Regions from separate parts of the Luedemannella helvata genome, predicted to be linked through region 3. Evidence: predicted binding sites of a transcription regulator. Region 3 holds the regulator's gene; each other region holds the start of a gene.
What was found. Region 3 encodes HrcA, which represses chaperone genes, less so after heat shock. Its sites were predicted from a motif close to GGTTNGCACNCTCNNNNNGAGNGTGCNAACC; they were not measured.
Positions count from the first base shown of each region.

Region 1: the regulator HrcA is predicted to act here: its motif matches at 7,439-7,469, upstream of ABD191_RS01420 (FmdB family zinc ribbon protein).
Region 2: the regulator HrcA is predicted to act here: its motif matches at 7,227-7,257, upstream of groL (chaperonin GroEL).

Region 1 covers NZ_BAAALS010000001.1:306,909-317,481, reverse strand. The annotation lists gene ABD191_RS01470 (PfkB family carbohydrate kinase) at 1-541, opposite strand, end outside; gene ABD191_RS01465 (bifunctional 4-hydroxy-2-oxoglutarate aldolase/2-dehydro-3-deoxy-phosphogluconate aldolase) at 528-1,217, opposite strand; gene ABD191_RS01460 (SDR family NAD(P)-dependent oxidoreductase) at 1,277-2,050, shown strand; gene ABD191_RS01455 (C40 family peptidase) at 2,047-2,979, opposite strand; gene ABD191_RS01450 (metal-sensitive transcriptional regulator) at 3,091-3,417, shown strand; gene ABD191_RS01445 (heavy-metal-associated domain-containing protein) at 3,434-3,652, shown strand; gene ABD191_RS01440 (methyltransferase) at 3,625-4,809, opposite strand; gene ABD191_RS01435 (hypothetical protein) at 4,819-5,868, opposite strand; gene ABD191_RS01430 (hypothetical protein) at 5,903-6,079, shown strand; gene mscL (large conductance mechanosensitive channel protein MscL) at 6,076-6,450, opposite strand; gene ABD191_RS01420 (FmdB family zinc ribbon protein) at 7,089-7,415, opposite strand; gene ABD191_RS01415 (5-formyltetrahydrofolate cyclo-ligase) at 7,538-8,092, opposite strand; gene ABD191_RS01410 (UTP--glucose-1-phosphate uridylyltransferase) at 8,171-9,097, shown strand; gene ABD191_RS01405 (molybdopterin molybdotransferase MoeA) at 9,101-10,363, shown strand; gene ABD191_RS01400 (GNAT family N-acetyltransferase) at 10,369-10,573, shown strand, end outside.
Region 2 covers NZ_BAAALS010000011.1:146,870-157,442, forward strand. The annotation lists gene ABD191_RS29250 (hypothetical protein) at 33-545, opposite strand; gene ABD191_RS13515 (hypothetical protein) at 829-1,335, shown strand; gene ABD191_RS13520 (P-loop NTPase family protein) at 1,335-2,957, shown strand; gene ABD191_RS13525 (class II fumarate hydratase) at 3,239-4,621, shown strand; gene ABD191_RS13530 (class I SAM-dependent methyltransferase) at 4,624-5,250, opposite strand; gene groL (chaperonin GroEL) at 5,387-7,006, opposite strand; gene ABD191_RS13540 (hypothetical protein) at 7,384-8,481, opposite strand; gene ABD191_RS13545 (cold-shock protein) at 8,944-9,144, opposite strand; gene paaN (phenylacetic acid degradation protein PaaN) at 9,328-10,573, opposite strand, start outside.
Region 3 covers NZ_BAAALS010000014.1:46,856-57,428, reverse strand. The annotation lists gene ABD191_RS15590 (serine hydrolase domain-containing protein) at 1-959, opposite strand, end outside; gene ABD191_RS15585 (HIT domain-containing protein) at 1,050-1,394, opposite strand; gene ABD191_RS15580 (16S rRNA (uracil(1498)-N(3))-methyltransferase) at 1,425-2,156, opposite strand; gene dnaJ (molecular chaperone DnaJ) at 2,153-3,283, opposite strand; gene hrcA (heat-inducible transcriptional repressor HrcA) at 3,307-4,329, opposite strand; gene ABD191_RS15565 (DUF4870 domain-containing protein) at 4,508-4,921, shown strand; gene hemW (radical SAM family heme chaperone HemW) at 4,958-6,151, opposite strand; gene ABD191_RS15555 (enoyl-CoA hydratase-related protein) at 6,180-6,992, shown strand; gene ABD191_RS15550 (Ig-like domain-containing protein) at 7,050-8,420, shown strand; gene ABD191_RS15545 (hypothetical protein) at 8,482-9,345, shown strand; gene ABD191_RS15540 (phytanoyl-CoA dioxygenase family protein) at 9,481-10,392, shown strand; gene ABD191_RS15535 (ATP-binding cassette domain-containing protein) at 10,448-10,573, opposite strand, start outside.

The sequences.
Region 1 (10,573 bases), on a different contig from region 3:
TGCCGTGCCGGCGGGCGGCCGCCATGGCGGCCTCGATGACGTCCGGGGTCGTCTCCGACAGGGCGGCGTAGATGCCGCCGGTGTGGAACCAGCGCGCGCCGAGCGTGCCGAACAGGTGGTCCCAGTCGACGTCCTCCGGCCGCAGCTGGGAGGCCGCCGTGTTGCCCCGGTCGGACGTGCCGACCGCGCCGCGCACCCCGTACCCGCGCTCGGTGAAGTTCAGGCCGTTGCGGACGGTCCGGCCGATGCCGTCGTCCGTGCGCCACGTGACGAAGCTCGTGTCCACGCCGCCGGTGAGGACGAGGTCCTCCAGGAGCCGGCCGACCTCGTTGTCGACGAACGCGGTGACGATGGCCGTGCGCATGCCGAAGCAGCGGCGCAGGCCACGGGCCACGTTGTACTCCCCGCCGCCCTCCCAGGCGCGGAAGCTGCGGGCGGTGCGCACCCGGCCCTCGCCCGGATCGAGGCGCAGCATCACCTCACCGAGGGAGACCAGGTCATAGCGGCACTCGTCGGCGGGTCGCGGTTCAGGCAGCGGCATTCGGGGACTCCTTCGCGAGTGCGACCGCCTCGGCGGTCAGGCGGGTGACCTCTTTCCAGTCGCCGGCGTCGAGCAGCTTCGGCGCGACCATCCAGCTGCCGCCGACGGCGAGCACGGCCGGCAGGGCCAGGTAGTCCGGCAGCGACGCGGCCGTCATGCCGCCGGTCGGGATGAACCGCGCGTCGGCGAACGGCGCGGCGAGGGCCTTGATCATGGGCACGCCGCCGAGCTGCTCGGCCGGGAAGAACTTGAGGGTACGCAGGCCGTGTTCGAACGCGAGCATGATCTCCGACGGGCTGGCCACGCCGGGGAAGACGGGCACGCCCAGCGTCGCGCAGCGGGTGACCACCTGGGCGCTGAACCCGGGGCTGACGATGAACGACGCGCCCGCGTCGACGGCCTGGTCCACGTGCGCCGTGGTGAGCACCGTACCGGCGCCGACCAGCAGGTCCGGCACGTCGGCGAGCGCGCGGATGGCGTCCATGGCCGCCGGGGTGCGCATGGTGACCTCGGCGGTGCGCAGCCCGCCCTCGGCGAGCGCGTCGGCGAGCGGGCGCGCGTCCCCGGCCCGGTTGATGACGACGACCGGCAGCAGCCGGGTCGCGGCCAACCGGTCCGTGATCAGGCGCGATGCGTCGGGCGAGGGGGCGTCCGAGCGGGAGGCTTCCTGTGACATGAGGCGCACCCTAGCATGGGAAAGCGCTTACCTGAGATTCCGAGGGTGCATCATGAGGCGTGTTTTCATGGCTGGTGGAACAGTTCGGGCTGGGCGGTCGGACGGCCCTCGTGACCGGCGGCAACTCGGGCATCGGTCGGGCCATCGCCGGCGCCCTGGCCTCGGCGGGCGCGCGCGTGGTCGTGCTCGGGCGTGACGCTTCGACCCTGGCGGCGACCGTCGAGGAGCTGCGCGGCGGCGGCGCGGCGGCCGACTGGGTGAGCGCCGACCTCGCCGATCGCGCGGCGCTGGCCGCGGCGGCCGACCGTGCGGCCGGCTTCTACGGGGAGCCGGACATCCTCGTCAACAGCGCCGGCGTGAATATCCGGCCGCCGCTCGCGTCGCTGACGCCCGAGCAGTGGGACGCGCTGTTCGCGGTGAACCTGACCGCGCCGTTCCTGCTGGGCCAGCGGTTCGGGCCCGGGATGGCCGAGCGCGGCTGGGGCCGCATCATCAACCTGTCGTCGCAGCAGGCCGTGCGGGCGTACGCGGACAGCGGCGGGTACGGCGCGACCAAGGGCGGGCTCGTGTCCCTGACCCGGTCGCAGGCCGAGGCGTGGTCGCGGCACGGCGTCTGCTGCAACGCGATCTCGCCGGGCGTGGTGCACACGCCGATGAACGAGCGGCTGTTCAGCGACCCGGCCCGGGCGGCGTCGTTCGCGGCCCGCACGATGATCGGCCGCAACGGCGTGCCGGACGACTTCGCCGGCCTGGCCGTCTTCCTCGCCAGCCCGGCGAGCGCCTACGTGACGGGCCAGCACATCATGCTCGACGGCGGGTTCTCCGCGACCTAGCCGGGGCGGCCGTACCCGTAGACGGGGGCGTGGTGCAGGGGCGAGATCGTCACCGGCTGGCCCCAGCCGGGGGCGTGCACCACGCGACCGCTCCCGATGTAGACGGCGACGTGGTGGATGTCGCTGTAGTAGAAGACCAGGTCGCCGGGGCGTAGGTCGGACCGGTTGAGGTGCGGCACCGACCACCACATGCGGGCAGCGTTGTGGGGCAGGTAGACGCCGGCGCGCCGCCAGGAGGCCATGGCCAGCCCGGAGCAGTCGAACGCGTTCGGCCCGGACGATCCGAACTGGTAGTCCTTGCCGCGCTGGTCGAGCGCGTAGCTGACCGCCGAACGGGCGCCCTTGCTGGTCAGGGCGCGCTCCTGCACGCTGACCGGGTCGCTGCCCAGGTTCGTGACGGGCGCGCCCCAGTCCGCCTGCCGGGCGGCGGCCCGCAGGCCCTCCAGGCGGGTGATCTCCGCGATGACCTCCGCCTTGTCGGCGGCGAGTTCGCGTCGCTGCTTGGCCAGCCGGGTGGCCAGCCCGGTGAGGTCGCGCTGGCGGGACCGGAGCCGGGCGTCGAGGGCGTCGAGGGCGCGCACGTCGCGGCGTTCGGTGCGGGCCAGGTGGTCGAGGGCGAGCAGGCGGTCGACGAGGGCGTGCGGCGACGTCGCGGACAGCAGCGCGCCGGCGGTCACGAGCCCGCCGTCCTTGTACGCGGAGGCCGCGATGCGGCCGACCCGGCTCTGCGCCGCGTCGAGGCGCCTGTCGAGGGGGCGCAGTTGGCGGGCGATGACCCGCATCCGGGCGCGCGTGGCGGCCAGGTCGGCGCGGGTGGCGTTGTAGCGCTCCACGACCTTCTCCAGCCGGTGGCTGGCCGCCTCCAGCTGATCCGCCACGGGCGGGTCCGCGTGCCCGGCCGAGGGGAAGCCGATCACGAGGGTGGCCACCGCGGCAGCCGACCTTACCCAGAAACCGGTATGGGCGCCTTCCACGCCGGACATTTAACGCGAATTGCCTCATTGGCGCAACATCGACGCGCCAATATACTCCCTAGGGGTATGCTGATCGGTATGGAAGACAGCCACCCCCACGGCGAGGCGGAGCACCAGGGTTACTGGTACGGCCCCGAGAAGCAGGCCATGCTCGGCCGGCTGCGCCGCATCGAGGGCCAGGTGCGGGGCGTGCACCGCATGGTCGACGAGGACGCGTACTGCATCGACATCCTCACCCAGATCTCCGCCGCCACCCGCGCCCTGCAGGCCGTGGCGCTCGGCCTGCTGGAGGGGCACATCGCCCACTGCGTTGTCGAGGCCGGCAGCACCGGCGACGCCAGCGCGAAGGTCAAGGAGGCGACCGATGCGATCGCGCGCCTCGTCCGGTCCTGAAAGGAGCACAGCGACAATGCCCGTGCAGACGAAGTACACCGTGGTCGGCATGACCTGCGGACACTGCGTGCAGGCGGTCACCGAGGAGCTGACGAAGGTGCCCGGCGTCCGCGACGTGCGCGTCGAACTGGAGGCCGGGCAGGTCACGGTCGACAGCGACGCGCCGCTGCCGATCGACGCCGTCGTGCACGCCGTCGACGAGGCCGGCTACGAACTGGCCGGCGCCGAGTCCTGATCGCCGAGCAGGGTGGCGAGGTGGGGCGTGAGGCCCCACTCCGCCACCAGCCGGGCGTACTCGTCGCGCTGCGCGGCCGTCGGCGCCGCGCCGGTGCGGCGGGCGCGTAGCAGCAGGTTGCGCGGCGTGTGCCGGGAGTCGATGAACTCCACCACGTCCACTGTGTACCCGCTCAGGCGCAGCAGTTGCGCCCGCAGGGTGTCCGTGAGGACGTCCGCGAAGCGCTCACGCAGGATGCCGTATTTCACCAGCGGTGAGTACGGGGCGGGAGCGCGCCCGCCGCGCAGTTGCGTCGCGACGTCGTGGTGGCAGCACGGCGCCGCGAGCACGTAGCGGGCCCGCCACCGCACGGCCCGCGCCAGCGCCTCGTCCGTGGCCGTGTCGCACGCGTGCAGCGCCAGCACGACGTCGGCGGCGTCGACCGCCGCGGTGGCGATCGTGCCGGCCTCGAACCGGACCCACTCCGACCAGCCCAGCTGGGCGGCCAGCTCCGTGTTGCGTACCCGCTGGTCGTCGCGCACGTCCACGCCGACCAGCTCCGCCGTCAGCCCGCGCACCTTGGTCAGGTAGCGGTACCCGGCGAAGGTCAGGTACGCGTTGCCGCAGCCCAGGTCGACCACCCGCAGCGGCTGCGGCAGGTCCGGGTCGTCGCCGAGCACCGCGTCCAGGGCCCGCAGGAACGCGTCCACCTGCCGCCGTTTCGCGGCCGTCCCGCCGATCACGTCGAACAGCGGGTCGCCCGGGTCGAGCAGGTGCTCCTTGGCCCGGTCGTGCGCGCCCGGCCCGGCCACGCGGTCGCTCGGCGTGGCCGCCCGGTGCAGGTGCGCGTCGCCCTTCTTCGTGACCCGCAGCTGCAGCGTCTCGTCGATCGTCTCCACGTGCCAGTTGCCGAACGGCTCGGCGAGCAGCTCATCCACCGCTTCCGTGTCGTCCCAGCCCACGTTGCGGGTGTGCGGGCGCGCCCCGTCGTCGGTCACGATCTGCAACCGGTCCCCGGACTTGAGAGCCACGGGGCGCAGCTGCGCGCGTACGAGTGAGGGGGTCATGCCCTTGCGACGACCGGCCGCGACCGCGCGGATCAGGCGGCCCCGGTCGAGCAGCGCGGCCCGCACCTCGGCGAGCGCGTCGTCGAGCGGAAGCATTCCCTTGGCGGCCATCCGTCCAGCTTAGGGAGTCAGCCGCGCGGTGATCTCGGCGGCCGTGTCGGCCAGCAGGGTGTCCGGCCGCAACCGTCGCCCGGCGATGCCGGACAGCAGCGACGGCAGGCCCGGCAGCGGGAAGCCGTCCTCCGCGAGGACCGCCGCGGCCACCTCGCCGTGCCTGGCGATGACGATCCGACTGCCCTGCCACGCCGTGGCCACCTCGTCGCGCGACGGCAGCCCGAACCCGTGGCCCACCGGCGCGGCGTGGCGCATCCGGATCACCGCCGATTCGGCGAACGCGAACGCCGCCCGGCACGCCGCGCCGAGCCGTACCCGTTCCGCCTCCCGCCGGCTCCCCATCACCGTGCACGGGGTCATGCAGTTGGCCGCGCACACTCCCAGCGCCCGGGCCATCGTCGAATGCTGCCGATCGAGATAGTTGCGCCAGCTCAGGTCCGTCGAGCGGGACACGCGCAGCGCCCGGCTGGCGGCGGCCCGCTCCGGTCGCGTATGCGGGCAGTCGGTGGCCTCCCACACCCCGAACCGGCTGTCGAGCCCCACGACCGTCTCGTCGCGGACCAGCCGCGTCGGGTCGCCGGCGTGCCCGAGCGCCCGTTCCCACGCCAGCAGGTAGGAATACTGGCTCGCGATGTGCAGCGCCGCCAGCAGTGACGCGGTCTCGTGGCGTCGCCACCGCGCGGCGACAACTTCCAGAACCAGCTGGTACGCCGGAACGAGCGTACGCAGCGCCGCGCGCGGCTCCTCGTCGGGCGACTGGGGCATGCGGCACTGCGCGCCCCGCCGGATCAGGTGCGCCGGCACGTGGTCGTGGGTGGAGTCGACCAGCGAGGTGTCCAGGTTGGCGCCGGTCGCCGCGTCCGGGTTCGCCAGGTCCTCGCCGTCCAGGTCGAACAGGCGCTGCCCGTACGCGCACAGCTGCTGGGCCACCGCCGCCCGGTGCGGTGGGATGTCCTCGGCCAGCAGGCCGGCGCCGAGCAGCGCGGCGATCTCGCGAAACGCGTACCGCCTGATCAGGAGCGCCAGAACGTCACCGGTCGTGTCCACTCCCGTCATTCAACCGCAACCCGGGCGGCGCTACGCTCGTCCCGTGCAACCTGGTGTTGATGACGATCGCGTGGTCGACCTGGACGACGAGGCGCCGTTCGTCGACGATGCTCCCGTGCTGCCCCGTTCGACCCGCGACGACACGGACGCGGGCTGGGGCGAGCGCTCCTCCGACAACGACGACCGGCTGCTCGCCGACCGCCCGCCACACTGGGACTAGCGGGTCCGTAGTTCGTCGCGGATCTCGGTGAGCAGCCGCGCCTCGTCGCTGAGCTGCGCCTCCTCCTCGGCCCTGCGGCGCCGGTTGAGCCGGTTGATCGGCACGACCACGAAGAAGTACACGGCGGCCGCCGTGAGCAGGAACGTGATCACCGCGTTGATGAACCCGCCCCAGTCGAACACGGCGTCCTTGACGCGCCATGTGCCGCTGACCGCCTTGCCGCCCGTGGCGAGCTTGACCAGCGGCGCGATGAACGAGTTGACGAAAGAATTGACCACCGCGCCGAACGCGGCCCCCATGACGATGCCGACCGCAAGATCGATGACATTCCCGCGAACGATGAATTCCTTAAAGCCCCGGACAATGTTCATATTTCGGACTATAGGGCTTCTAGTGAGTGGCGGTGGGTGGATGGCAACGGCGGGCGGCCTGGGGAAATGCCCGCTTTGCTGGCCAAGGACGTGACCTTGCCGGGTCGGTCGCGCCCGCCGCGTCGCCAAAGGCGTGACTTTGGCGGGTCGGGGCGCCCGCCGTGTCGCCAAAGGCGTGATTTTGGCGGGTCGGGGCGCCCGCCGCGTCGCCATATGCGTGACTTTGGCGGGGCGAGGGGCGCGTCATGTCGCCAAAGGCGTGATTTTGGCGGCTCGCGGCGCCCGCCGCGTCGCCAAAGGCGTGATTTTGGCGGCTCGCGGCGCCCGCCGTGTCGCCAAAGGCGTGATTTTGGCGGGGCGAGGGGCGCGTCATGTCGCCAAAGGCGTGATTTTGGCGGGGCGGGCCCTGCTCCACCTCGCCAAAGGCGTGATTTTGGCGGGGCGGATGCCCGCGGCCTCGCCAAATGCGCGACTTTGGCGAGGCGGGTCGTCCTCCACCCCGCCATATGCGTGACTTTGGCGGGGCGGGGCGGGCCCACGGGCACGGTGGGGAGGGGTGAAGAGGTGCGGCCGGAGGGTGGCCTCAGGGGGGCGGGTTCCCGCCGTGCTTGTGTTGGTGCGCTCGCCGAACGAGAGGTTCAGGCCTTGGCGGGCGCGGATGAGGTGGTGGTCGCGGCCGGGGTGCTGGTCGACGACGCCGCGGTGGTGGCCGGCTTCGTCTCCTTCGCCGCCGACTCGGACTTCTGGGCGGGGGCCGGGGTGGTGCCGCCCGTGGAGTCCTTCGCGCCCGAGCGGGAGTCCGTCCGGTAGAAGCCCGAGCCCTTGAAGACGATGCCTACCGAGTTGAACAGCTTGCGCAGCTTGCCCTCGCACGCCGGGCAGACGCTCAGCGGCTCGTCCGAGAACGACTGGACGGCCTCGAGTTGGTGGCCGCACGCGGTGCAGGCGTACTGGTAGGTGGGCACTTCTCCGCCTCCGTGATCAAGAAACTTGGCACTCTGGCGCCACGAGTGCCAATGGTGGCGCATAGACCGGCAAAGTGTCCAGTTTTCGTGTCCCGATCGACACCCAGGACACGGGTCGAATCTCAGCCGACGTGACGAAGACCACCCGACGGGGTGATGACCGCGTCCACGCGCCGGTCGTGCGGCTCCGCGGGCAGGGCGTCGACCAGTTCGCCGTCGAACAGCAGAGCGACCACCAGGGCGCCCGGGGCGACCCGGGTGAGCGCCCGATCGTAGGACCCACCGCCGCGACCCAACCGCACGCCGCGCAGGTCAACCGCCACGGCCGGCACCACGACCAGGTCGGCCCGGCCGATCGCCGCCTTTCCGAGCAGCGGGCCGGTCGCCGACCACGCCTCCCAGTCAAGGTCACGGTCGGCCAGCAGGACCGGAATGAGCACCGACGAGGCCACCGACGCGAGCGCCGGCAGCAGGCCCGGCCCGCCGGGCTCCGTCAGGAGCGGCGAGTACGCCGCCGCGACCCGTACGCCACGCTCCCCGCACGTACTCATAAGGGTGTTGACCAGCGCGGAGTCGGCGGCGGCCCGATCGGCGAGGGACCGCGCGCGCCGTGCCGCCAGCAGGCGGCGGCGCCAGTCCGCCTTGGTCGTGCCGGACGAACCCGTGGCCGATGTCACCCGATCAGGATCGCAGTCGGCGGCGCGTCGAGAGGGTCAGGGCGGGGCGGGCGGCGCCGCTGCCGATAGTCTCGGCGCATGCCGGACCACGCCACCACCCAGCGCGCCGTCAAAGCGGTCATTCCGGCCGCCGGCCTCGCCACCCGCTTCCTGCCCGCCACCAAGGCGGTGCCGAAGGAGTTGCTGCCCGTCGTCGACCGTCCCGTGCTGCAGTACATCGTGGAGGAGGCCACCGCCGGTGGCATCCGCGACGTCCTGCTCGTCACCGGACGCGGCAAGACGAGCATGGTCGACCACTTCGACCGCCAGCCCTACCTGGAGGCGCGCCTTGAGGCGAAGGGCGACATGGAACGCCTCGCCGCGGTGCGCCGCCCCTCCGAGCTGGCTGAGATTTACACCTGCCGCCAGGGCGAGCCGCTCGGGCTCGGGCACGCCATCGGTTACGCCGAGTCCCACGTGGGAAATGAGCCGTTCGTGGTTCTCCTGGGTGACGAGTTCGTCGACGAGGCGCAGCCGCTGCTGCCCGGGATGATCGAGCTGCAGGCCCGGACCGGCGGCATCGTGCTCGCCTTCCTGGAGGTCTCCCCCGAGGAGGTCGACCGCTACGGCATCGCGTCCGTGGAGGTCGCCGAGGCCGGCCTCGCCGAGGCCGCCCAGGGCGCCGGCGAGGTCTTCCGGGTGACCGGACTCGTCGAGAAGCCGAAGCAGGGCACCGCGCCCAGCAATTTCGCGGTGATCGGACGCTACGTGCTGCCGGCGACCATCTTCGACGCCATCAAGCGGACCAAGCCGGGCGCGGGCAACGAGATCCAGTTGACCGACGCCATGGCGCTGCTGCTGGCGGAGGGCACCCCCGTGCACGGAATCGTGTACCGGGGCGTGCGCTACGACACCGGTCTTCCGTTGGGCTATCTGCAGGCGGTCGTCGAACTCGCCTGCAAGCGCAAGGACCTTGGGCCCGCGTTCAAGGACTGGTTGTCGGAGTTTGTTAAATCGGACGGATAATGGATGACTGCGGAGATCACGCTGACCCGTACCCCTCAGCTGACCTCGCTCGCCGACTACCTGGCGGGCGTGCTGCGCCGTGTGCGCGCACTGCCCCCGCTCGACCTGGACCTCACCCAGGCGTTCGGGAACGTGCTGGCAGAGGAGGTACGCGCGCTCGGCGCGCTCCCCGCGTACGACCAGGCCGCCATCGACGGGTACGCCGCCCGCTATGACGACCTGGCCGCCGCCGCGCTCGGCCGTACCGTCCGCCTGAACGTCGTCGGGGACCTCTCCGCGGCGAGCTGGCGGCCGGTGCGGCTCGTGCCCGGCACCTGCTTCGCCGTGGCGGCCGGGGCGCCCCTGCCCGCCACCACGGACGTGATCGTGCCGCTCGACTTTACCGACGAGGGCATGGCGTCCGTCGAGATCCGCCAGGCCCCCAAGCGCGGCCACGGCGTGCGCCGCGCGGCCGAGGAGATCGCGGCCGGCGCGGTGATCGCCCGGCCGGGCGACTACGTCACCCCACCGCTGGTCGCGACCCTCGCGGCCACCGGGGTCAGCCACGTCGTCGTACGCCCGACCCCGCGCGTGACCGTGCTCGCCACGGGCGACGAGCTGGTCGAGGCCGGCCGCCTCAGCCAGCCGGGGCAGGTCGTCGACGTCAACTCGCACGCCGTGGCGGCCGCCGCCGCCGACGCGGGGGCGCACGCCTACCGGGTCGGCATCTGCGACGACGACCCCGAGGCGCTCCGCGGGCTCATCGAGGACCAGACCCTGCGCTCGGACCTCATCATCACCACCGGGGGTACGGGCACCGGGCCCGGCGACATCCTGCGGCGCATCCTGGGGCGCGACGGGTCCGTACGGTTCACCGAGCTGTCCGTCTTCCCGTGCTCCACCCTCGGGTTCGGCATGGTCGGCTCGCAGGCCGACCACGTGCCGGTCGTCTGCCTCCCCGGCGACCCCGGCTCCGCCCTGATCGGGTTCGAGGTGCTGGCCCGGCCGGTCATCCAGGTGCTCGCCGGCGCCGAGCCGGTGTTCCGGCCGTCCGTGCGTGCCCACCTGCTGGAGACCATCGCCTCCCCGATCGGGCTGCGCGAGTTCCGGCCCGCCCGGGTGCAGGAGCGGCGGGGCGGCGGTTACACCGTGCAGCCCCTCGCCGGCGGACCGTATACGCTCTCCGGGCTGGCGGAAGCCAACGGCCTACTCGTCCTCGGCGAGAAGGTCGGCGGCGCCCCGGCGGGATCTACAGTGGATGTACTGCTGCTTGATCGTCGGAGGTAGACCGCATGCTCGGCGTGCCGGGATGGCCCGCGGAACTGCATGACGCGCAGTCCGGAGTCAGCCTGCGGCCCTACCGGCGCTCGGACGCCACGGCCTGGTCGCAGGTGCGCCGCGCCAACGAGGAGTGGCTCGCCCCCTGGGAACCCACCCCGCCGGGCGGGGCGTGGGCCGACCTGAACTCGCCGGCCTCGTTCCGGCTCGTGTACAAGG
Region 2 (10,573 bases), on a different contig from region 3:
TTCGGTACGCGAGTGCTCTTGGCGCGAGGTGGTCAGCGGCGGTGGCGGCGCATGGCGTCGACACGGCCGGCGAACTCGCGGGCGCGCAGGATGGGCACGCCACGCCACGGTGACATGCCGGTGAGGTCGGTGTCCTCGGACACGACGAGCAGCGCGCCGACCTCGACGGCGAGGTCGAGCACCAGGTTGTTCTCGTGATCCGGGCAGTCGTGCACCGTCCGGGGTGGAGTGAGGAACCCGCCGCCTGACGCGTCTGCCATCTCGAGGAGGATCTCCCGATAGTCGGCGGCCTCTTCCTTCGGTGTGCCGACCACTGCCATGAGGACACGCGTCGTGTTGTCGAGGATGTGTGGCGACAACCAGAGCGCGAACTCCGCCGCGTCGTTGATGATGCCGAGACAGTCGGCGAACGGATTGCCGGACGTGGGCGGCGGGGACGGCCAGGACAGGTACGGGCTGCCCGGTCGGCGGCTTGGGTGAAGGGTGGGTGCCTGGGCGGCGAGCAGGTCGTCTGCCTCGCGTAGGTAGCGGTAGAAGGTGCCCAACTTTGACGCCGATTCAGGCGGCCAGTCGGTAGTAGGTGTCGCCGTGACGCAGCCACGCTAAGGCGAGGAGGGCTTGGTTGCCGGGATCAACCGCCGTCATCGCAGTCTGATCCAAGCGCGGTGGTGGCGGATCAGCTCTCTGCCGGGCAGATGGGCAGCCCAGCGAGTACCCCAAGATCATTTCCGGTTTCCTTCGGGTGGTATCACAGTCTGGAAGGAGCCGATACCGGATGCCCATGCCTTATGGCAAGATGTCTGCCTGCCCGATGTAACGGAGACATCGATGCCCATTGCCAGTGCGTTGGACTTGGTGAATCTAAACGTCTCTACGCTTAAGAAGTCTCAGATCTCTGCTCTGCCGACCTCTGGCCGGAACCCTTTCCCGCTTTCAATTATCGTGCGTCAGGTAGTCTCTGATCGCTTGGCCCTAGCTGGCGAAAAGCTGCGAGCGGGGGACGGGTTGGTGCGGAACCTTGAGTTCCGTTCTGCGATAAGTCGACACTATTACGCGATGTACCACGGTGCGCGCGCGATCGTCTTTGCCGTGGAGCGGGGTGACGACTATGAGCGTCACAATGAGTTGCCCAGACATTTGCCTGTAACAATGAACGATGTGAGAGCAAGAGAAGTAGAGTTGACCGAGGCGCGCTTGCTGCGAAATCAAGCGGATTACGATTGCTACCCGGTCGGACAGGCCGGTTGGGAGAAGGACGCCAGGGAACTGGCTTCCATTGCCGCAACCTTCTTAGGCGCGTGCGAAGATTTCGCCCTTACGAACGGATATGTCTAATGTCCTCTAATCGCTTTTCCGAAGAGGTCACTCGCATCCTGTCCGATGCGGACGTCGAGGTTCGCCGTATCGATGAGCGAAACTTCCCAGGCGAGAATTGGCTCATCATCCTCGTGCCGGAAGACTCTCTTGCAGTGGCGCAGAGCCTCGCCGGGACAATTGAGCGATCTCTGAATACCGAGAAAGTCGACGAAGCGCCGTATGCCGTGATTTTTCGGCCCGATGTAATTTCCGAAGAGGAACAAGGTGGTAGAAAGGATGGCGGCAGGCTTGCTGGTCGTGACGTAACACAGCTCATCAATCTGCTCGAGGCGCGGTCGCGGACATCGGATGCTTTGCCGAGTCTTAAATATGTTGAAGATCCGCGTGCAAGCCTGGCAGCTGTGGCCGCTTCGCGTCATCAGCTCATCTATGGGCGCCGAGGAGTCGGAAAGACATCTCTTCTTCTAGAGGCGAAGAGGGTCGCTGAAAGAGAGGGGCATGTGACTGTCTGGATCAACACTCATGTTCTGCGTAAGCTTGACGGTGCAGAGGCTTTTGAGTTCGTTGCTCAAGCTGCATTATCGTCTGTTCTTCAGCATGCTGGCACTTCGGAGGCGGCCGCATTCGGTCGAATTGAACAGACTCTCGAAGACCTGCGCGGTAGGCGGCAGAATGAGATGCCTGCCAAGCATGTCAGTATTGCCGAAATCAACAAAGCCTTTCGGACCGTTCTTCGCGGAGGTGTTGTTCGGCTCTATATATTTATGGATGACTTCTACCTGATGCCAATATCGCTTCAGTCCCACCTTCTAGATGACTTGGCAGGCATGCTTCGTGACTGCGATGGCTGGCTAAAGGTGGCGAGTATCGAGCGTCTCACAAGGCCATTTGAGCCGTCCTCGAAAGTAGGTTTAGAGGTTCCGCACGATGCCTCACAAATTGACTTGGATGTCACTCTAGAGGATCCGGCTTCCGCCCAGAGTTTTCTGGAGTCTGTCCTCACCAACTACACTGCTGCGGCGGGAATTAAGCAGCCTGGATCGATCGCGAAGCCGGAGGCGCTCGGTCGGCTGGTGCTTGCCTCCGGCGGAGTTCCTCGAGACTATCTGAATCTTTTTGCTTCCTCGATTGTCGCGGCGCGACAGTCCAGGCCTCAGGCTCAAGAGATCGGCCGAGAGGACGTTGCGAAGGCGGCTGGAACATCAGCTCGTAGCAAGAAGCGCGACTTGGAGCAAGATGTTTCATCGGAGAACTCTAGGAGCCTACTTCAGGCCTTGGAGAAGCTCTCAACGAGTGTTAAGGCATCCGGATACACATATTTTCGCGTGGACATGACGGAAAAGAATGAAATAGGTTATGAGATTCTTGGTCAACTTGCGGACATGCGATTTGTGCATCTTATTCAGGCCGGATTCTCCGATCAGCACAGGGCTGGTACCCGCTACGAAGCATACATTCTTGACCTAAGTGAATACACGGATGTGCGATTGAAGCGCAGCCTCCAAGTCTTGGATCTCGAAGGTGGCAACTGGACAATGCGCCTATCGGGTAAAGCAGGTACGGTTAAGAAGTTGCCTGCTGCCCAACTACGTGACGTTCTTCGCCAGAGTCCGCTAGTCCAAATGTCGCATCTACTTTGATGCCAAGAGTGAAGACTTCCAACCTGCCGGGGCAGGTCAAGCCCAGGCAGACGGGCCGGTGTCTACATAAAGCCTGTCCCAACCTCGTGAGCACTGGTCTTTGACGTGTTGTCGCACGGCGATGGCCTGCAGTATCTGGGTGGTGTAGCTCGGGTTTCACAGGACTTGGAGAAGGTGTCCTATATGGAGCGATGCCACGCCGAGGACACCGAACCCGGTCGCCCCACGGCACAGGTGGAAAGGCTCAGTGATACCAAGGCCGAGCGTGGCAGGATTGGGGCGTGGACGTACGCATCGAGCGGGACACGATGGGCGAGGTGGCCGTGCCGGCGGACGCGCTGTGGCGGGCACAGACGCAGCGGGCCGTGGAGAACTTCCCGGTCTCCGGCCGGGGCCTGGAGCCGGCCCACATCCACGCCCTGGCTCTGATCAAGTCGGCGGCCGCGGCCGTCAACGTCGAGCTGGGCGTCCTCGACATCGACCTCGGCGTCGCGATCGCGGCGGCGGCCGACGAGGTGGCCACCGGGGCGCACGACGACCAGTTCCCGATCGACACGTTCCAGACCGGGTCGGGAACCTCCTCGAACATGAACGCCAACGAGGTCATCGCCACGCTCGCGCAGAAGCGGGTCGCGAGGAGCGTGCACCCCAACGACCACGTGAACGCCTCGCAGTCGTCCAACGACGTGTTCCCGTCGTCGATCCACCTGGCCGCGACCGGGGCGGTCAGCAACGACCTCATCCCGGCCCTGGGCCACCTCGCGCAGACGCTCGGCGACAAGGCCGAACAGTGGCGCGACATCGTCAAGGCGGGCCGCACCCACCTCATGGACGCCACGCCGATCACCCTCGGCCAGGAGTTCTCCGGGTACGCCGCGCAGGTCGCCTACGGCGTCGAGCGGCTCACCGCGACGCTGCCCCGGCTGGGGGAGCTGCCGCTGGGCGGCACGGCCGTGGGCACCGGCATCAACACGCCGCCCGGGTTCGCCGCGAAGGTGATCGAGCGCCTGGCCGACCGCACCGGGTTGCCGCTGTCGGAGGCGCGCAACCACTTCGAGGCGCAGGGCGCCCGGGACTCCCTCGTGGAGGTGAGCGGTCAGCTGCGTACGATCGCGGTGGGCCTTTACAAGATCGCGAATGACATTCGCTGGCTGGGTTCGGGCCCGCGCACCGGGCTGCGGGAACTCAACATTCCCGATCTGCAGCCCGGGTCCAGCATCATGCCCGGCAAGGTCAACCCGGTGGTGTGCGAGTCCGTGCGGCAGGTGTGCGCGCAGGTCATCGGCAACGACGCGGCGGTCGCGTTCGCCGGCTCGCAGGGCGACTTCGAGCTCAACGTGATGCTCCCGGTGATGGCCCGCAACCTGCTCGAATCGGTGCGCCTGCTGGCCGCCTCCGCCCGCCTGCTCGCCGACCGCTGCGTCGCCGGGCTCGAGCCCAACACCGAAATCCTCCTGGAGTACGCGGAAAGCTCCCCGTCGATCGTCACGCCGCTCAACCGGCACCTCGGCTACGACGAGGCGGCGGCCATCGCCAAGCAGGCGCTCAAAGAGAACAAGACCATCCGGGCGGTCGTCGAGGAGCGCGGCCACGTCGCCAGCGGACGGATCACCGCCGAGCAGTTGGCCGAGGCGCTCGACGTGCTGCGGATGACCCGCCCGTAGGCTCAGTTGCCGGCGGTCACCAGCGGCTTGCGCATGCGCATGAGCCACGTGGTCGTGGGTACGCGGGTGATGTCGTTGACGATCTCGCCCTCGATGTCGCCGAACGACTCCTTGGCGAGCGCGACGAAGCCCTCCGGGTGGCGCACGTGCTCGCCCCGGTCGTTCGCCGACATCCACTTGGCGATCGGGTTCTGCTTCGGCTCGAACGTCGGGTCGATCGACATGACCTCGCCCGTGGGGGCGAGCGCGCGGGCCGAGAGGTCCAGCAGGTGCCGGCACTGCTCGTCGGTGAGGTGGTGCAGCAGTCCCATGAGGATGACCTTGTCGACCGGCGGCAGGTCGGGCAGGTGCTCCTCGGTGAAGATCTCGCACCGGAACTCGCCCCGCGCGCCGAACTGCTTGCGGGCGTGGTCGATGTAGCGCTCCGAGGTGTCGAAGCCGTAGTACTTCACGTTGGGCAGCCGGTCGAAGTAGTACGCCGGGCCGCAGCCGACGTCGAGGATGACGTCGCCGTCCTTCAGGTCGAGCCGCTCAAGGGCCAGGTAGCGCACCCGATGGGCGCCGACGGCCTTCTGCAGGCCGACATACAGGGGAACGCTGCCGAGCAGGCTTTTCACACGCGAAAGCACGGGGCACTTTAACACTTCGAAGGAGCGTCGATGTTTCGTCCGGAGTACGCGAGCCGGCCACCCGGTAGGTATCCGGACATAGCGGAAGGGCGGGCCGCACATGCGGCCCGCCCTTCCCAACGGCGTTGCGCTGGACTCAGAAGTCCATCTCGCCGCCGCCGGGGGCGGCCGGCGCGGCGGCCTTCTCCGGCTTGTCCGCCACCACGGCCTCCGTGGTGAGGAACAGGGCGGCGATCGACGCGGCGTTCTGCAGCGCCGAGCGGGTCACCTTGGCCGGGTCGATGATGCCGGCCTTGAGCAGGTCGACGTACTCGCCCGAGGCGGCGTCCAGGCCGTGGCCGGCCTCCAGGTTGCGCACCTTGTCGACGACGACGCCACCCTCGAGGCCGGCGTTGACGGCGATCTGACGCAGCGGGGCGTCGAGCGCGACCTTGACGATCTGCACACCGGTGGCCTCGTCGCCCACCAGGTCGATCTTGTCGAACGCGGTCTTGCCGGCCTGCACGAGCGCCACGCCACCGCCGGGCACGATGCCCTCCTCGACGGCCGCCTTCGCGTTGCGGACGGCGTCCTCGATGCGGTGCTTGCGCTCCTTGAGCTCGACCTCGGTGGCCGCGCCGACCTTGATGACCGCAACACCGCCGGCGAGCTTCGCCAGGCGCTCCTGCAGCTTCTCGCGGTCGTAGTCGGAGTCCGACTTCTCGATCTCGGCGCGGATCTGGTTGACGCGACCCTGGATCTGGTCGGCGTCACCGGCACCGTCGACGATGGTCGTCTCGTCCTTGGTGATGACCACCTTGCGGGCGCGGCCCAGCAGGTCCAGCCCGACGCTGTCGAGCTTGAGGCCGACCTCCTCGCTGACGACCTGGCCACCGGTCAGGACCGCGATGTCCTGCAGCATGGCCTTGCGGCGGTCGCCGAAGCCGGGCGCCTTGACGGCGACCGACTTGAAGGTGCCGCGGATCTTGTTGACGACGAGGGTCGACAGCGCCTCACCCTCGACGTCCTCGGCGATGATCAGCAGCGGCTTGCCCGACTGCATGACCTTCTCCAGGATCGGCAGCAGGTCCTTCACGGAGCCGACCTTGCTGTTCACGATGAGGATGTAGGGGTCCTCCAGGACCGCCTCCATGCGCTCGGCGTCAGTCACGAAGTACGCCGAGATGTAGCCCTTGTCGAAGCGCATGCCCTCGGTGAGCTCAAGCTCGAGGCCGAAGGTGTTGCTCTCCTCGACGGTGATGACGCCTTCCTTGCCGACCTTGTCCATCGCCTCGGCGATGATCTCGCCGACGGTGGTGTCGCCGGCCGAGATGGAGGCCGTGGAAGCGATCTGCTCCTTGGTCTCGACGTCCTTGGCGAGCTTGGCGAGCTCCTCCGCGACGGACGCCACGGCGGCCTCGATGCCCCGCTTGAGGGCCATCGGGTTCGCGCCGGCCGCGACGTTGCGCAGGCCCTCGCGGACCAGCGCCTGGGCCAGGACGGTCGCCGTCGTCGTGCCGTCACCGGCCACGTCGTCGGTCTTCTTCGCGACCTCCTTGACCAGCTCAGCGCCGATCTTCTCGTACGGGTCCTCGAGCTCGATCTCCTTGGCGATGCTCACACCATCGTTGGTGATGGTGGGGGCACCCCACTTCTTCTCGAGCACGACGTTGCGGCCCTTGGGGCCCAGCGTCACCTTGACGGCGTCGGCGAGGACGTTCATGCCCCGCTCGAGACCGCGGCGCGCTTCCTCGTCGAACGCGATAATCTTGGCCATTCGGCGTTGTCCTCCTGGACAGTCTGTCGCGACGGCGTGAGCCGCCTGACCTTTACGCACCTTCGAAAGCGGCCGATGGTGCCGACCGCTCCGTAGGTCGGGCCGGATAAGCCCGCGACGACCGGCTCCGCGCGCCAGCCCGAACCGCCGTCACCGGCGCCCGGTCTGGCCCGTGGCGCCCCACCGCCCCGACCAGAGACCCCTCGGCACGGGCCGGGAGGTCTGGCACTCACCCTAGGGGAGTGCCAATCACTTGTTTAGCACTCAGCCTAGTCGAGTGCAAGCGCCCCGCCGGGACCGTAGCCCTCATCACCGCCGAAATGATCAGGGGGTTCGTGCCCGGCCGGGCACGAACCCCCTGATCCATCAGGTTTGCGTCAGGACTGCAGTTCCTGCTGGAACAGCGGCGTCGAGACCGGCGCCTGACGGGCGCGCAGCTGGGCGTAGGTGGGCAGTAGGCCGAGCAGCAGCGCCGCGTATCCCGGGGCCGCGATCAGCTGACCGAAGGCCGCCACAAGCCCGAACGTCAGGTCGTACGTGAAGCCGTAGCTGAAGGCGCCCGCCACGGCGGCGGCGAGCAGGCCGAAGACGAACGGAATGACGTACCCGAAGATCACGAACGGCACGAAGGTCAGCAGGATCTTGCCCAGGTTCGGGCCGAAGTCCGAGTGGGTCATCTGGAACGAGCCGCCGACCGGGTTCACGCCGCGCTGGAACAGGCCGACAAAGCCGAACATGCTGAACGCGAACGCGGCGTAGACACCGGGCAGGTAGCAGCAGGCGCTGCCGATGCCGAACGCGATGCCGGCGACGATCGCCCACGGCCACAGCCGCATGGCCCGCGACGTGCCGAACTTGAAGGCCGCGCCGATGTTGGCGCTCTGCCCGGTGGCGGCCTCCTGGACCAGCGCCCAGGTGCCGGCCGCCCACGCGATCGACGCCACGAACGCCACGCCGACATACGCGAGCAGGAGCACGAAGAGGCCGCCGATCAGGCTGCCGAGGGCGGTGCCCAGGTCGCCGATCTCCAGCACCGAGAATGTCCAGGCGCCAATGGCGAACTGCTGCAGGATGGCGATGACCGCCTGCGGCAGCGCGATGCCCAGGCCGGTGATGATCAGCGCCGACTTCCAGCTGCGCTTCGCGACCTCCTGCAGCTTGGCGAACCAGGTGCTGAAGTCGGGGCCGGCCGGCACCAGCGGGTCGCCGACGCTCTGGTAGCCCGAGGGCACCGCGTACGAGCTCGCGGGCGGCGGTGCGGCGTACCCCGGCGGCGGCGCGGCGTACCCCGGCGGGGGTGCGGCGTATCCCGGCGGCGGCGCTGGTGGCGGAGCGGCATAACCAGGCGGCTGCGAGGGCGGCGGGCCGTACCCGGGCGGCGGCGGAGGATAGTCGCCCGCCGGCGGCGCCGGCGGCGTGATGTTGGTGGGCGGCTCGTACGGATCGTCGGCCGGGCCCTGGGGTGGGTACGTCATGGCATGTGCCTCCGTAGCGTTTGCCGGCGCCCCGCGCCGCCGACAAAGATTGTCAACGCCCGTGAGTGTGATGGTGCGCCGCGATACCTGCAACGACTTGGCGGAAAGGCGCCAGCTCATACACGACATAGTTGCCCGCTCGGAACCGTTCGGCGCCGAACCGGGCAAGATCCGGGCAGGGCGACCGCCAGCCCCACGTACGCGACGAACACGGCGACCTGCGCCACCCGGTACGCCATAGAAAACCAGCAGGACCGAGGCGAACAGGGCGACCAGCGACGCGGGGGTCCACCCGGACCGCGGGAGGTTGGGCACAGAGGGAGGGTGGTGACCACGAACGTCGTCAGCCCGGCGCCCCGGTTAACGACACGGAGCGCTCAGGTGAAGCGGAACCGGCAAAGACGAGGGGCACCGACGCTTGGGGTGAGCGCGGTGCCCCGATCGAGCATCACGGTTCGAACGTCAGATGAGGCGAACCTTCTCTGCCTGCGGGCCCTTCTGGCCCTGGGCGATCTCGAACTCGACGCGCGCGCCGTCGTCCAGCGTCTTGTAGCCGTCCATCTCGATAGCGGTGAAGTGGACGAAAACGTCCTGCCCACCGTCAACCGCGATGAAGCCGTAGCCCTTCTCGCTGTTGAACCACTTGACGGTGCCCTGTGCCACGGTGCACTTCCTCACTTCAACGTACCCCGGCGAAGCGGTCGAATCGCCGGCGGTCGAAACCTCGGCTCGTCCCGGGGGGAACGCGACGTGTCAACCGAACTCGCACGCTACACGAGCAGCGCCCCACGCGCAGCGCCGCAAACCGGACAGTACGCGGTGCCCGGTCTCAGTTCTATGACGGCTCTACGGCCTTGTGCTGTGGCTTCGTGATTGCACTATCCGGAACCGGTTGGCGACAAAGGCACAGTCGGTGAGGCTCGCATTGGCCGCAGGGTTGGCACCGGTCGCGTGGAAGTCTGAAAAAGCCGTCGACTGGTTGACGAAGACGCCGCCCGTGAGGTTGATGGACAGGTGGGTGCCCACGTCGAGCGCGGCACGCGTGACCTCGTCGACCACCTTGTTGTCTGTGCTGTACACCAATGTGGTCAACGCGCCGCGCGCGTTTGTGATGTCACGCAGAATGGCGATGCTGTGCGCAGTGTTCGCGGTCGGCACAATGAACGCGATCGGTCCGAACCATTCCGCGCCATAGGCAGCCGCCGCGTCCGCGTCAAGCATTATCACCAATGGTGTACGCGCCACCGCGTCCGCGAAGTTCGGATGGCGCAGTTCGCGTGAGTCCAGCAGCACCGTCCCGAGGGATCGCGCGCGGTTCACCCTTTCGAGCACGGCTTCGTTGACGATGGCGCCCGTCAACTCCACCGCCCGGGCATCGTCGGCGGTGAGTGCCGCGACCGCGTCGGCGATGCCACGCGACACCTCGTCGAAGCTCAACCGGCCCGACCCGGTGTCGATGCCGTCCGCGGGCACGAGGATCGTCTGCGGCGCCGTGCACATCTGTCCGCTGTAGAGGGTCAGCGAGAACGCCAGATTCCGGCACATGCCGGCAAAATCGTCGGTCGAGTCCACCAGCACGGTGTTGACGCCGGCCTTCTCCGTGAAGACCGTGGCCTGCCGGGCGTGCGACTCCAGCCAGTCGCCGTACTCCGTCGAACCCGTGTAGTCGACCAGGCGTACCCGAGGGTCTGTGGCCAGGACCGACGCGAGGCCCTCGCCCCGCTCCTCGGCCGCCAGCCCGACCACGTCGGGGCTGTGACCCGCCTCGGCGAGCACCTCCCGGGCCACGGCGACCGTGATCGCCAGCGGTAGCACGGCGCCCGGATGTGGTTTGACGATCACGGGGTTGCCGGTGACCAGGCTCGCGAACAGGCCGGGCCACGAGTTCCAGGTAGGGAACGTGTTGCAGCCGATCACGAGGGCCACCCCGCGCGGGACAATGTGGAACTCCTTGGCCATGCGCAGCGGGTCGCCCTTGCCGGCGGGCTTGGTCCACGTCGCCGTGCCCGGGATCTGGGTCATCGCGTCGTAGGCCACCGCGATCGCCTCCAGCGCGCGGTCCAGGGCGTGCGCGCCGCCCGCCTGGAACGCC
Region 3 (10,573 bases):
GCCCCGAACGCGGGCGGGGTGTCCGGGCCGCCCCGACGCCCGTACGCGCCCGCCAGGAAGCCCGGCATCGCGCCGTCGTGACCCACGTGCGTGATCCGCTCGCCCTGCGGGATGATCAACAGCCCCAGGCCGAACCCGGCCGCCCACAGGCTCTCGTCGGTCGTCGTGCGCGGCCATCGCATTTCGTCGAGCGTCTGCGCGCGCAGCACGGCGCCGGTCGGATCGACCACGGCCGGGTCGACGAGGAACGCGGCCCACCGCGCCAGATCGGCGGCCGTACCCCACAGCTGCGCGGCCGGTGCGGCGGCGCCGAAGTTTATGGGCGGCTCGGGCCGCGAATGATCCGAGTACGTGTCCACGAGGTACCCGACCGCGCCGCGCGGCTGCCGGTCGGGGCTGATGCTGGTCAGCCCGAGCGGCTTCGTGACCTTCTCGGCGAGCACCTCGGCCCACGTGCCGCCGCGCCGCTTCGCGACCGCCTGGCCCAGCAGCGCCATCGCCAGGTTGGAGTAGTGGAACCGGCGCGCGGGCGGCAGGGCCCGCTCGACGCGCGCGAGATCGGCCAGCAGTCCGCGCTCGTCCGGGGCGATCAACGTGTCCCACACGTCGCCGAACGGCTCGCGTTGCAGGCCAGCGGTGTGCGACAACAGTCGCCGGACGGTCAGCTCGCCGTGCCGGGGCACATCGAGGTGCCGGCCGATCGGGTCGTCGAGCTCGATCAGGCCTTCGTCACGGCACTGCATGACGAGGACGGCCGTGAAGGTCTTCGTCACCGAGCCGATCCGGAACCGGGTGTCCGCGTCGAGCGGCTCGCCCGGCACCCCGCTGTCGCCGACCTGCAACGTCCACAGCGGCCGGTCGCCCCGGTGCACGGCCACCGACAGCGCGGGCACCCGCGCCTGAGCCTGCGTGCGCCGCACGATCCGTGCCAGCCGCCGATTCTCGCCCGTCCCACTCACCCGCGGCAGCCTACCCGCCCCTCTCACGGGCAGGGGTGCGCGCGTCGAAGCCGCGAGGGTGCGCACTCCGGCCGCGGGCCGCCGGGGGCGTCAGCCCGGAGGCCAGGTGAGAGGGCGGCCCGAGAGGACGTGGGCGTGCACGTGGTGAACCGTCTGGCCCGCCGCCGGGCCGGTGTTGAAGACCAGGCGGAAGCCGTCCGTGGCGCCCTCGGCCGCGGCCACCTCGGCCGCCGAGGCGAGCACCTCGGCCGCGAGGTTCGGGTCGGCGCCGACGAGCGCGCCGACCGTCGGGTGGTGGTCGCGGGGGATCACGACGACGTGGCTGGGCGCCTGGGGGTTGATGTCGCGGAACGCCAGCGTCGTCGGGGTCGAGTGGACGACCGTCGCGGGGATCTCGCCAGCGACGATGCGACAGAACAGACAGTCGTTGCTCACACGGCGCATCCTAGGCCGTCCGGGCCGTAACTACGCCCAGCGGCCCAGGCGGGCGCTCAGGACCGCGAGCGCGGCGACACCGGCCGTGGACGTGCGCAGCACCTCGGGCCCGAGCCGGACGGCCCGGGCGCCCGCCGCCTCGAACGCCGCCAGTTCCTCGCTGGCGACGCCGCCCTCCGGACCGATGACGAGCACGACCTCTCCAGCGGCGGGCAGCTCCACCGCCGCGAGGGGCGCGGTTGCCGACTCATGGAGCACCAGGCCGAGCGCGGCCGAGCGCAACCGCGCGGCGAGAACCGTGGTGGACGCCGCCTCGGCCACCACCGGCAGCCACGGGCGGCGGGCCTGTTTGGCGGCCTCCCGCGCGGTGTCGACCCAGCGTTGGCGGGATCGCTCGCCGCGCTCCTCGCGCCACCGGACCACCGAGCGGGCGGCCGCCCACGGGACGATCTCGTCCACGCCCACCTCGGTCATGGCCTGGACGGCCAACTCCCCCCGGTCCCCCTTGGCGATGCCCTGGGCGACGACGAGCCGGACCGCGTGCGGTGGCGCGTACTCCCGAGCGACGACGCGCACCGACAGGGTGCCGCGCCCGACGGCGGTGACGACCGCGGACGCCGTGGCGCCCCGGCCGTCGGCGAGGATCAGCTCCTCGCCGACCCGCAGGCGTTGCACCGTGGCGGCGTGATGGCCCTCGGGCCCGTCCAGCGTGCACAGCTCACCGGACGGGACCTCACTGACCAGGAAGAGCGGCTTGCTCACGCGTGCCCGTTGAACGCGTCCCGGATCGAGGAGAACAGGCCGCCCTTCTGGCGGGAGACCTCGGCGAGCTCCTCGCCGCGCAGCGAGGCGAGTTCGCGCAGGAGGCGCTCCTGCTCCGGGTCGAGCTTCGTGGGCGTCCGCACGTCGAGGTGGACGTGCAGGTCGCCACGGCCGGTGCCGCGCAGGTGGGGCACGCCCCGGGCCCGCAGCCGCATGGAGGCGCCGGGCTGGGTGCCGGCCTTGACGTCGACCGTCTCCTCGCCGTCGAGGGTCTTGATGGTCAAACGGGTGCCGAGCGCCGCGGCGGTCATCGGCAGAGTGACCCGGCAGTGCAGGTCGTCGCCCTTGCGGGAGAAGACGTCGTGCGGGCGCTCGTGGATCTCGACGTAGAGGTCGCCGGCCGGGCCGCCGCCGGGGCCGACCTCCCCCTGGTTGGCCAGGCGGATGCGCATACCGTCCTCGACGCCCGCCGGGATCTTCACGGTGAGCGAGCGGCGGCTGCGCACCCGACCCTCGCCGGCGCACTGCGGGCACGGGTGCGGGATCGTCGTGCCGAACCCCTGGCAGGTGGGGCAGGGGCGGGCGGAGACGACCTGGCCGAGGAAGGTCTTCTGCACCGACTGGATCTCGCCGCGGCCGGCGCACGTCTCGCAGGTCTGCGGGTGGGTGCCGGCGGCCGTGCCGGCGCCGCTGCACGTGGTGCACAGCACGGCCGTGTCCACCGTGATCGGCGCGTCCACCCCGAACGCGGTCTCGTGCAGGTCGAGGTCGAGACGCAGGATCGCGTCCGCACCGGCGCGCGTGCGCGGTCGCGGGCCGCGCGAGCCGCCCCCGCCGAAGAACGCGTCCATGATGTCCTGGAACCCGACGAACGGGCCCGCGCCGCCGGGACCCGGTCCGCCGCCCTGCGGGGCCAGCGGGTCGCCGCCCAGGTCGACGATCTCCCGCTTGCGCGGGTCGGAGAGGACCTCGTACGCGGCGTTGATGTCCTTGAACTTCTCGTGCGCCGCCGGGTCCGGGTTCACATCCGGGTGGTATTCCCTGGCCAGTTTGCGGTACGCCCGCTTGATGTCATCGGGAGACGCCTCGCGCCGCACCCCGAGGATGCCGTAGTAATCCTTGGCCACGTGAGTCCCAAGTCCTCTTCTCGTCAGCTGCCCTCGAGCACGTCGCCAAGGTAGCGGGCGACGGCCCGCACCGTGGCGATGGTGCCCGGGTAGTCCATCCGGGTGGGCCCCAGCACGCCCAGGCCGCCCACCATGGTGTCGCGCGGGCCGTAGCCTGTGGCGACCACCGAGGTGCTGCGCAGGTCAACGATCTCGTTCTCGTCGCCGATGCTCACGTGCGCTGTGGTCTGGCGCACCTGGCCGAACAGCTTGAGAAGGATGACCTCCTCCTCAAGGGCCTCCAGCACGGGTCGCAGGGACCCGGCGAAATCCAGCACGTTGCCCCGGGCGAGGTTCGCGGTGCCCGCGATGGTCACCCGCTCCTCGGCGCGTTCGACGAGCGTTTCGAGCAGTACGGTGGACAGCGACGCCATGGCGCCGCTCAGTTCGGGACGGACCTGCTCGTGGAAACCCTGCACGAGGACGGGCGCCTCGGCGAGGGGACGCCCGACGAGCGCCTCGTTCATGGTGGCACGGAGTTCGACGACGTCGTCGGCGCCGACCGGGCCGGGCACGTCGACGAGCCGCTGCTCGACCCGGCCGGTATCAGTGATCATGACCACCATCAGCCGGGTCGTGGAGATCGAGATCAGTTCCAGGTGGCGGACCCGGCTGCGCGACAGGCTGGGGTACTGCACGATCGCGACCTGGCGGGTCAGCTGCGCGAGCAGCCGGACAGTGCGATGCACCACATCGTCGAGGTCGACCGCCCCGGCCAGGAACCGCTCGATGGCCCGGCGCTCGGCCGGGGTGAGCGGCTTGATGCGGGACAGCTTGTCGACGAACAGGCGGTAGCCCTTGTCCGTGGGGACCCGGCCGGCGCTCGTGTGCGGCTGACGCAGGTAGCCCTCCTCCTCGAGGACCGCCATGTCGTTGCGCACGGTGGCCGGGGAAACGCGCAGGTTGTGCCGCTCGACCAGCGCCCGGCTGCCGACCGGCTCCTGGGTGGCGACATAGTCCTCGACAATGGCGCGGAGCACGTCGAGTTTGCGGTCGTCCAGCGCCATCCCGTCGTCCTCCCCTCTCCTCGCCCGCGTTGGCACTCCGAAACGGTGAGTGCCAGTCTACGTCGCGCTGGCCATGGACCGCGACGCGCGTAGCGTGGCGTGACAGGCACTCACGGTCGCGACACTCAGGGGGCGCGCATACTAGCGCGAAAATCCCGATAGCCCTACGGTGACCCCCATGACTGAGCCTCCCCTCAACCCGCCGCCTCCGCCGCCGCCCGGACCTGGGCTGCCGCCGGCCGGCTACGCCAACAACGATGAGAAGACCTGGGCGCTCGTCGCCCACTTCGGTGGTGCCGCCGGCGCCCTTATCGGCACGGGCTGCGCAGGCTGGATCGCGCCGCTCATCGCGTTGCTCGCCAAGGGCAACGAGTCGCCGGCGGTGCGCCAGCACGCGGTCGCGGCGCTGAACTTCCAGATCCTGGTGTCGATCGTCGGCATCATCGGCTGGATCACGACCTGCATCCTCATCGGTTTCGTGATCTGGCTCGCCGCTATGGCCGTCGGCATCATCTTCGGCGTCCTCGCCGGTCTCAAGGCGAACGAGGGCCAGTTCTACAAGTACCCGATCTCGGTACCGCTGGTGAAGTGACCACGCTCATGACCGGGGTGCCGCGCGGCGCCCCGGTCACGGCAACAGGTCGCGCACGACCGCGTCGGCGAGCAGCCGCCCGCGCAGCGTCAGCACGGCCCGGTCGCCGTCGAGGCGCAGCAGGCCGTCCTCCGCGAGCCGTTCGGCGTCCGCCGGCCGCGTCAGCCTGTCCAGCGGGAGGCCCTCGGCCAACCGCAGCCGCAGCATGACCTCCTCCATGTGCCGCTCGTCAGCGGTGAGCGTCTCCCGGCCCGCCGCCGGCGATAACCCGTCGGCGAGCGCCGCCGCGTAGCGCGCCGGGTGGCGCACGTTCCACCAGCGCACGCCGCCGACGTGGCTGTGCGCGCCGGGCCCGAAGCCCCACCAGTCGCCGCCGCGCCAATAGATCAGGTTGTGCCGGCACTCCTCGCCCCAGTTGGACACCTCGTACCAGGTCAGGCCCGCCGCGCTCAGCGCGGCGTCCGCGGCCAGGTAGCGGTCCGCGGCCACATCGTCGCTCGGCGCGGGCAGCTCACCACGGCGTACCCGCGCCGCGAGGCGCGTGCCGTCCTCGACGATCAGGGAGTACGCCGAGACGTGGTCGACGCCGGCCGCGATCGCGCTGTCGAGGGAGGCGGCGAAGTCCTCGGCGCGCTCCCCCGGCGTTGCGTAGATGAGGTCGAGGTTGACGTGCTCGAACCCCGCCTCGCGCGCCTCGACGGCGGCCCGCGGGGCGCGGCCCGGGGTGTGCTGGCGGTCCAGCACCTTCAGCACGTGCCCGGCGGCCGACTGCATGCCCAGCGAGATGCGGGTGTAGCCGGCGTCACGCAGCAGGCGCAGCGAGGCCGGGCCGACCGACTCCGGGTTCGCCTCGGTCGTGATCTCCGCGTCCGGCGCCAGGCCGAACGTCTTGTCGATCGACTCCACGATCCGGGCCAGGTCGCCGGGCGGCAGCAGGGTGGGCGTCCCGCCGCCCACGAAGATCGTCTGGGCGGGCGGCGCGGCGCCTCCGAGTACCCGCCCCGCCAGCTCGATCTCCCTGGTCAGGGTGTCGACATACGCCGCCTGGCTGGCACCGCCGCCCAGCTCGGCCGCCGTGTACGTGTTGAAGTCGCAGTAGCCACAGCGCGAGGCGCAGAACGGCACATGCACGTAGACGCCGAAGCCGCTCGCGCCGATGCGCCGCGTGGCCGAGTCGGGCAGCGACCCGTCGGGCGGGGCGGGGTCGCCGTCGGGCAGCGTGCTGGGCATGCCTCCCAGTGTGCCGTAGCGTGCGGTGATGACCAGCCCGACCGTGGACCTCACCGTAGACAACGCTGTGGCGACCCTCACGCTCAACAGCCCGGCCAACCGCAACGCGCTGTCGTTCCGGCTCATGGATGAGCTGGCCGCCGCGCTGGCCGCGGCCGTGGCGGACCCGGCCGTACGGGTGATCGTGCTGTCCCACGCCGGCCCGGTGTTCTGCGCCGGGGCCGACCTGCGGGAGACGTCGGCGGCGGTCGCCGCCGGCACGCCGCTGCCGGTGATGCGGGTCGCGGAGCTGCTCGCGGACTTCTGGGAGTGCCCGAAGCCGGTGATCGCCCGGGTCGGCGGTCCGGCGCGGGCCGGCGGGCTGGGCCTGCTGGCCACGGCTGATCTTGTCGTCGCTGCCGAGTCGGCGACGTTCGCGTTCACGGAGGTGCGCCTGGGCGTCGTGCCGGCCGCGATCTCGCCGGTCGTCCTGCCGCGGCTCACCCCGCGCGGCGCCGCCGAGCTCTACCTCACGGCCGAGCCGGTCACGGCCGCCCGGGCCGCGGACTTCGGGCTCGTCACCGCGGTCGTCGGCGGCGACGGGCTGGACGCGGCCGTCGCGGCGTACGCCACCGCGCTGGTGAAGGGGGCGCCCGGCGCGCTCGAGGCGACCAAGCGGCTGTGCCGCGACGGGGCCGGCGCGGTGCTCGGCGAGGGTCCGGCGCCGTCCGCGATGCGCGCGCGCCTCGTGGCGGCCGCCGCCGTGTCCGCCCGCACGTTCGCCGGGGCGGAGGGCCGCGAGGGATTGGCCGCCTTCGCCGACAAGCGACCGCCCACCTGGGGCGTGACACCCGACCGGTGACACGCGCGGGCGCACCCCGCATGATCACCCGCGCCGGCGACACTCGTTAAGGCGAACGTGAGTAGACGAACGATTCGCGGCGCGGTCGTGGCGCTGACCGTCGCGGCCGGTTGCCTGGTGAACGCGCCGACCGCAGCGGCGGGGACGGCCGTCGTGCACTCGGACTTCGAGAGCGGCACGTTCCAGAACTGGGCCGCGCTGTCGAGTCCCACCGTCATCACCAACACCTCCGGCGTGGCGCACAGTGGCAGCCGCAGCCTGCTGGTGTCGGGGCGGTCGGCCATCGCGCACGGGCCCGCCCTCGACGTGACGGGCGCCATCCGGGTCGGCATCCGCTACCAGCTGTCCGTGTGGGTGCGGGCGCTGAGCGTCGCCGCCAACGTCAACGTGACCGTGAGCCAGACCTCGGCGGCGAGCGAGTCGGCCGTGCAGGTCGTCAGCAACGTGACCGTCGGCCCGACCCGCTGGGTGCGGCTGCGGGGGATCTACACGCCCCCGATCGGCTACGACCGGTTCCGGGTGCGCGTCGAGACCGGCAACGGCGTGGAACCGTTCTACATCGACGACTTCGTCCTGACCGTCCTCGAGTCGACGCAGCAGCCGGTCGTCACCGGCCCCGCCAACGGCGCCGCCGTCACCGACCGGCCGACCATCGCGGGCGTCGGCGCGCCGTTCACCACGGTGACGGTCGCGGAGGGCAGCTCCGTGCTGTGCTCGGCCCGGGTCAACGCCTCCGGCGACTGGCGGTGCGTCCCGTCCACCGTGCTGTCCACCGGTACGCACACGGTGACCCCGACGGCGCGCGACGCTATCGGCATCGCGACCGCGGGCCACCCGGTGACCTTCATCGTGAACCAGGCGAGCGCCCCGGCGGCCCCGGCGATGCCCGTGATCGGCTCGCCGCGGATGGGTGCCACGCTGGCCGGCGGGCGGGTGCCCGTCTCGGGTACGGCCCCCGCGTCCACAGTGGTCACCGTCTCCGAGGACGGCCGGGCCCTGTGCACCGCGCAGGCGGGTACGGACGGGGCGTGGAGCTGCACGCCGGGCGGGCCGTTCGGCCCGGGCCGGCACATCCTCTACGCGACCGCCCGCGACTCGTCGGGCCGGCTCAGCGCGGCACGTCCGGTGACCTTCTATGTGGACACGCTCGTGCCGTGGCCGCCGGCCGTGCACTCGCCCGCCCCGGGCGCGATCGTGCTGACCCGGCAGCCGTACGTGTCGGGCGTGGCGGAGCCGGGGGTGACCGTACGGGTGACCATCGACGGCGTCGTCGCCTGCGTCGTCACGGTCGCCGCGAACCGCACGTGGAGCTGCGTGCCCCGCGAGTCGGTGCCGAACGGGCGGCACACGCTGACGGCGACCGCGGTCGACGCGGCCGGCAACTGGAACACGTCACGGATGACGACATTCTTCGTCAACGTGGTGTAGCGCCGCATACTCATGGCCTCCGGTGGCGCGGCCCGGCTAGGGTGGCCACCGGAGGTCAGGCATGCGGCTTCGGTCCGTGGTGGGGGTGCTGGTGGTCCTCGCCGTGATCGCTGGCGTGGGCGCCTTCGTCGTGCTGCGACGCGTCGGCCCGAACCTGCCCGGGCTGCTCCTGGGCCAGGCGTGCAGCGTGCGCGCCGACAGCGGCGCCGTGTCGCTGGACACCGGGCAGATGGCGAACGCGGCGACCATCGCGGCCGTGGGGCTGCGGCGCGGCGTGCCGGAGCGCGCCATCGTGGTCGCGCTGGCCACCGCCCTCCAGGAATCCGAGCTGCGCAACCTCACCCACGGCGACCGTGACTCGCTCGGCCTGTTCCAGCAGCGCCCGAGTCAGGGCTGGGGCTCCGCGGAGCAGGTCCGCGACCCGCGCTACGCGGCCGGCAAGTTCTACACCGCCCTGCTCAAGGTCAAGGGCTGGAAGGACATGCGGGTCACCGAGGCCGCCCAGCGGGTGCAGCGCAGCGCCTATCCCGAGGCGTACCAGAAATGGGCCGACGAGGCGCAGGTGCTCACGGACGCCCTCGCCGGGCACGCGGCCGGGGCGGTGACGTGCCTGCTGTCGGGCCAGCCGGGCAGCCGCGGGCCGGTGGCCGCGGAGCGGCTGAGCGCCGCGATGCGCAAGGACTGGGGCGACAAGCTCACCATCGCCGGCACGGCGAGCACCGGGGTGGAGCTGGCCGCCCCGTCCGACAGGGCGGGCTGGCAACTGGCGCACTGGCTGGTGGCCCACGCGAACGAGCGGGGCGTGCGGGTCGTGCGGTTCGGTACGCGCGAGTGGCGCTCCGACGGGCGGGGCTGGCAGCGCGTCGACGCGGCGGGCGGCGGCGCTGGCGAGCGGGTCGTTGCGGAGGTCTTCGCCCCGGCGTAACCGGCGCCCTACGGCGCGTGAGGCTGGTCACAGCGCCGAGCTATCCGCACGCCTCGCGGGTGACCGCGCGCCGACAACCGCCGTTAGGATCGGCCGGTCACCCCGTTCCGCCCTACCCATTTAAAAGGGGAGGAAATGACCGCTTCATTCGATTATGGCGGCCGCACCGGCTACGAGCCGATCAGCGAAGTCGACCGCAAGGAGTTCCACGAGCAGGGCTTCATGCTGCTCCGGAACGTCCTCACCGAGGACCACCGCGCGGCCCTCGAAGAGGCGGTCGACCGCGTCTACGCGGAGGAGAAGGCGGCCGGCCGCGTCAAGCCCGACGGCACCCTGCACCTGCTCGGCTTCCTGGAGCGCGACGAGCTGTTCGGCCAGCTGCTGACCCACCCCACCACCTTCCCGTACATGTGGGGCCTGGCCGGTTGGAACATCTACTCACACCACAACCACCTCGACGTCACTCCCCCGGCCGCCGAGCCCGAGAAGCCCTACTGGGGCTGGCACCAGGACGGTTACCGGCAGAACTCCGACCCCGAGACGATGGACCCGACCGTCCCCCGGCCGATGTTCTCCCTCAAGGTCGCCTACGTGCTGTCCGACCTGTCGGAAACCGGTCGGGGCGCCACGAAGGTCATCCCGGGCAGCCACCTGTGGAACTCGCTCGACCGGCCGAAGGACCTCACCGTCCACAACCCGGACCCCGAGGGCACGGTCGAGATCACCGCGAACCCCGGCGACGCGTTCATCTTCGACCGCCGCCAGTGGCACTCGCGCTCGACGAACCTGTCGACGATCACCCGCAAGATGCTCTTCGTCGGGTACACGTACCGGTGGATCCGCCCGCTCGACGAACTGCACCCGGACGTCAACGGCGAGTGGTACGCCAACCGGACCCCGGTGCAGCGCCAGCTCATCGGCGAGGGGGGCCACACGGCCAACTTCTGGGGCATCAACTGGGACGGCTACATCGACGAGGAGATCCCCCTGCGCAAGGAGCTCAAGACCAGGGGCCTGCTCGACCGCAACATCCCCTGGCTCCGTTAGGAACCACAAACGAATGGCCCCGGCGGGTCCGACCCGTCGGGGCCCTTCTGTTTGGTCAGCCCGCCGCGTAGGCGTCGGCCTGCAGGCCGTACAGGTCGGCATAGCGGCCGCCCAGCGCAAGGAGGGTGTCGTGGTCGCCGACCTCCACGAGGCGGCCCGCGTCCATCACGAGGATCAGGTC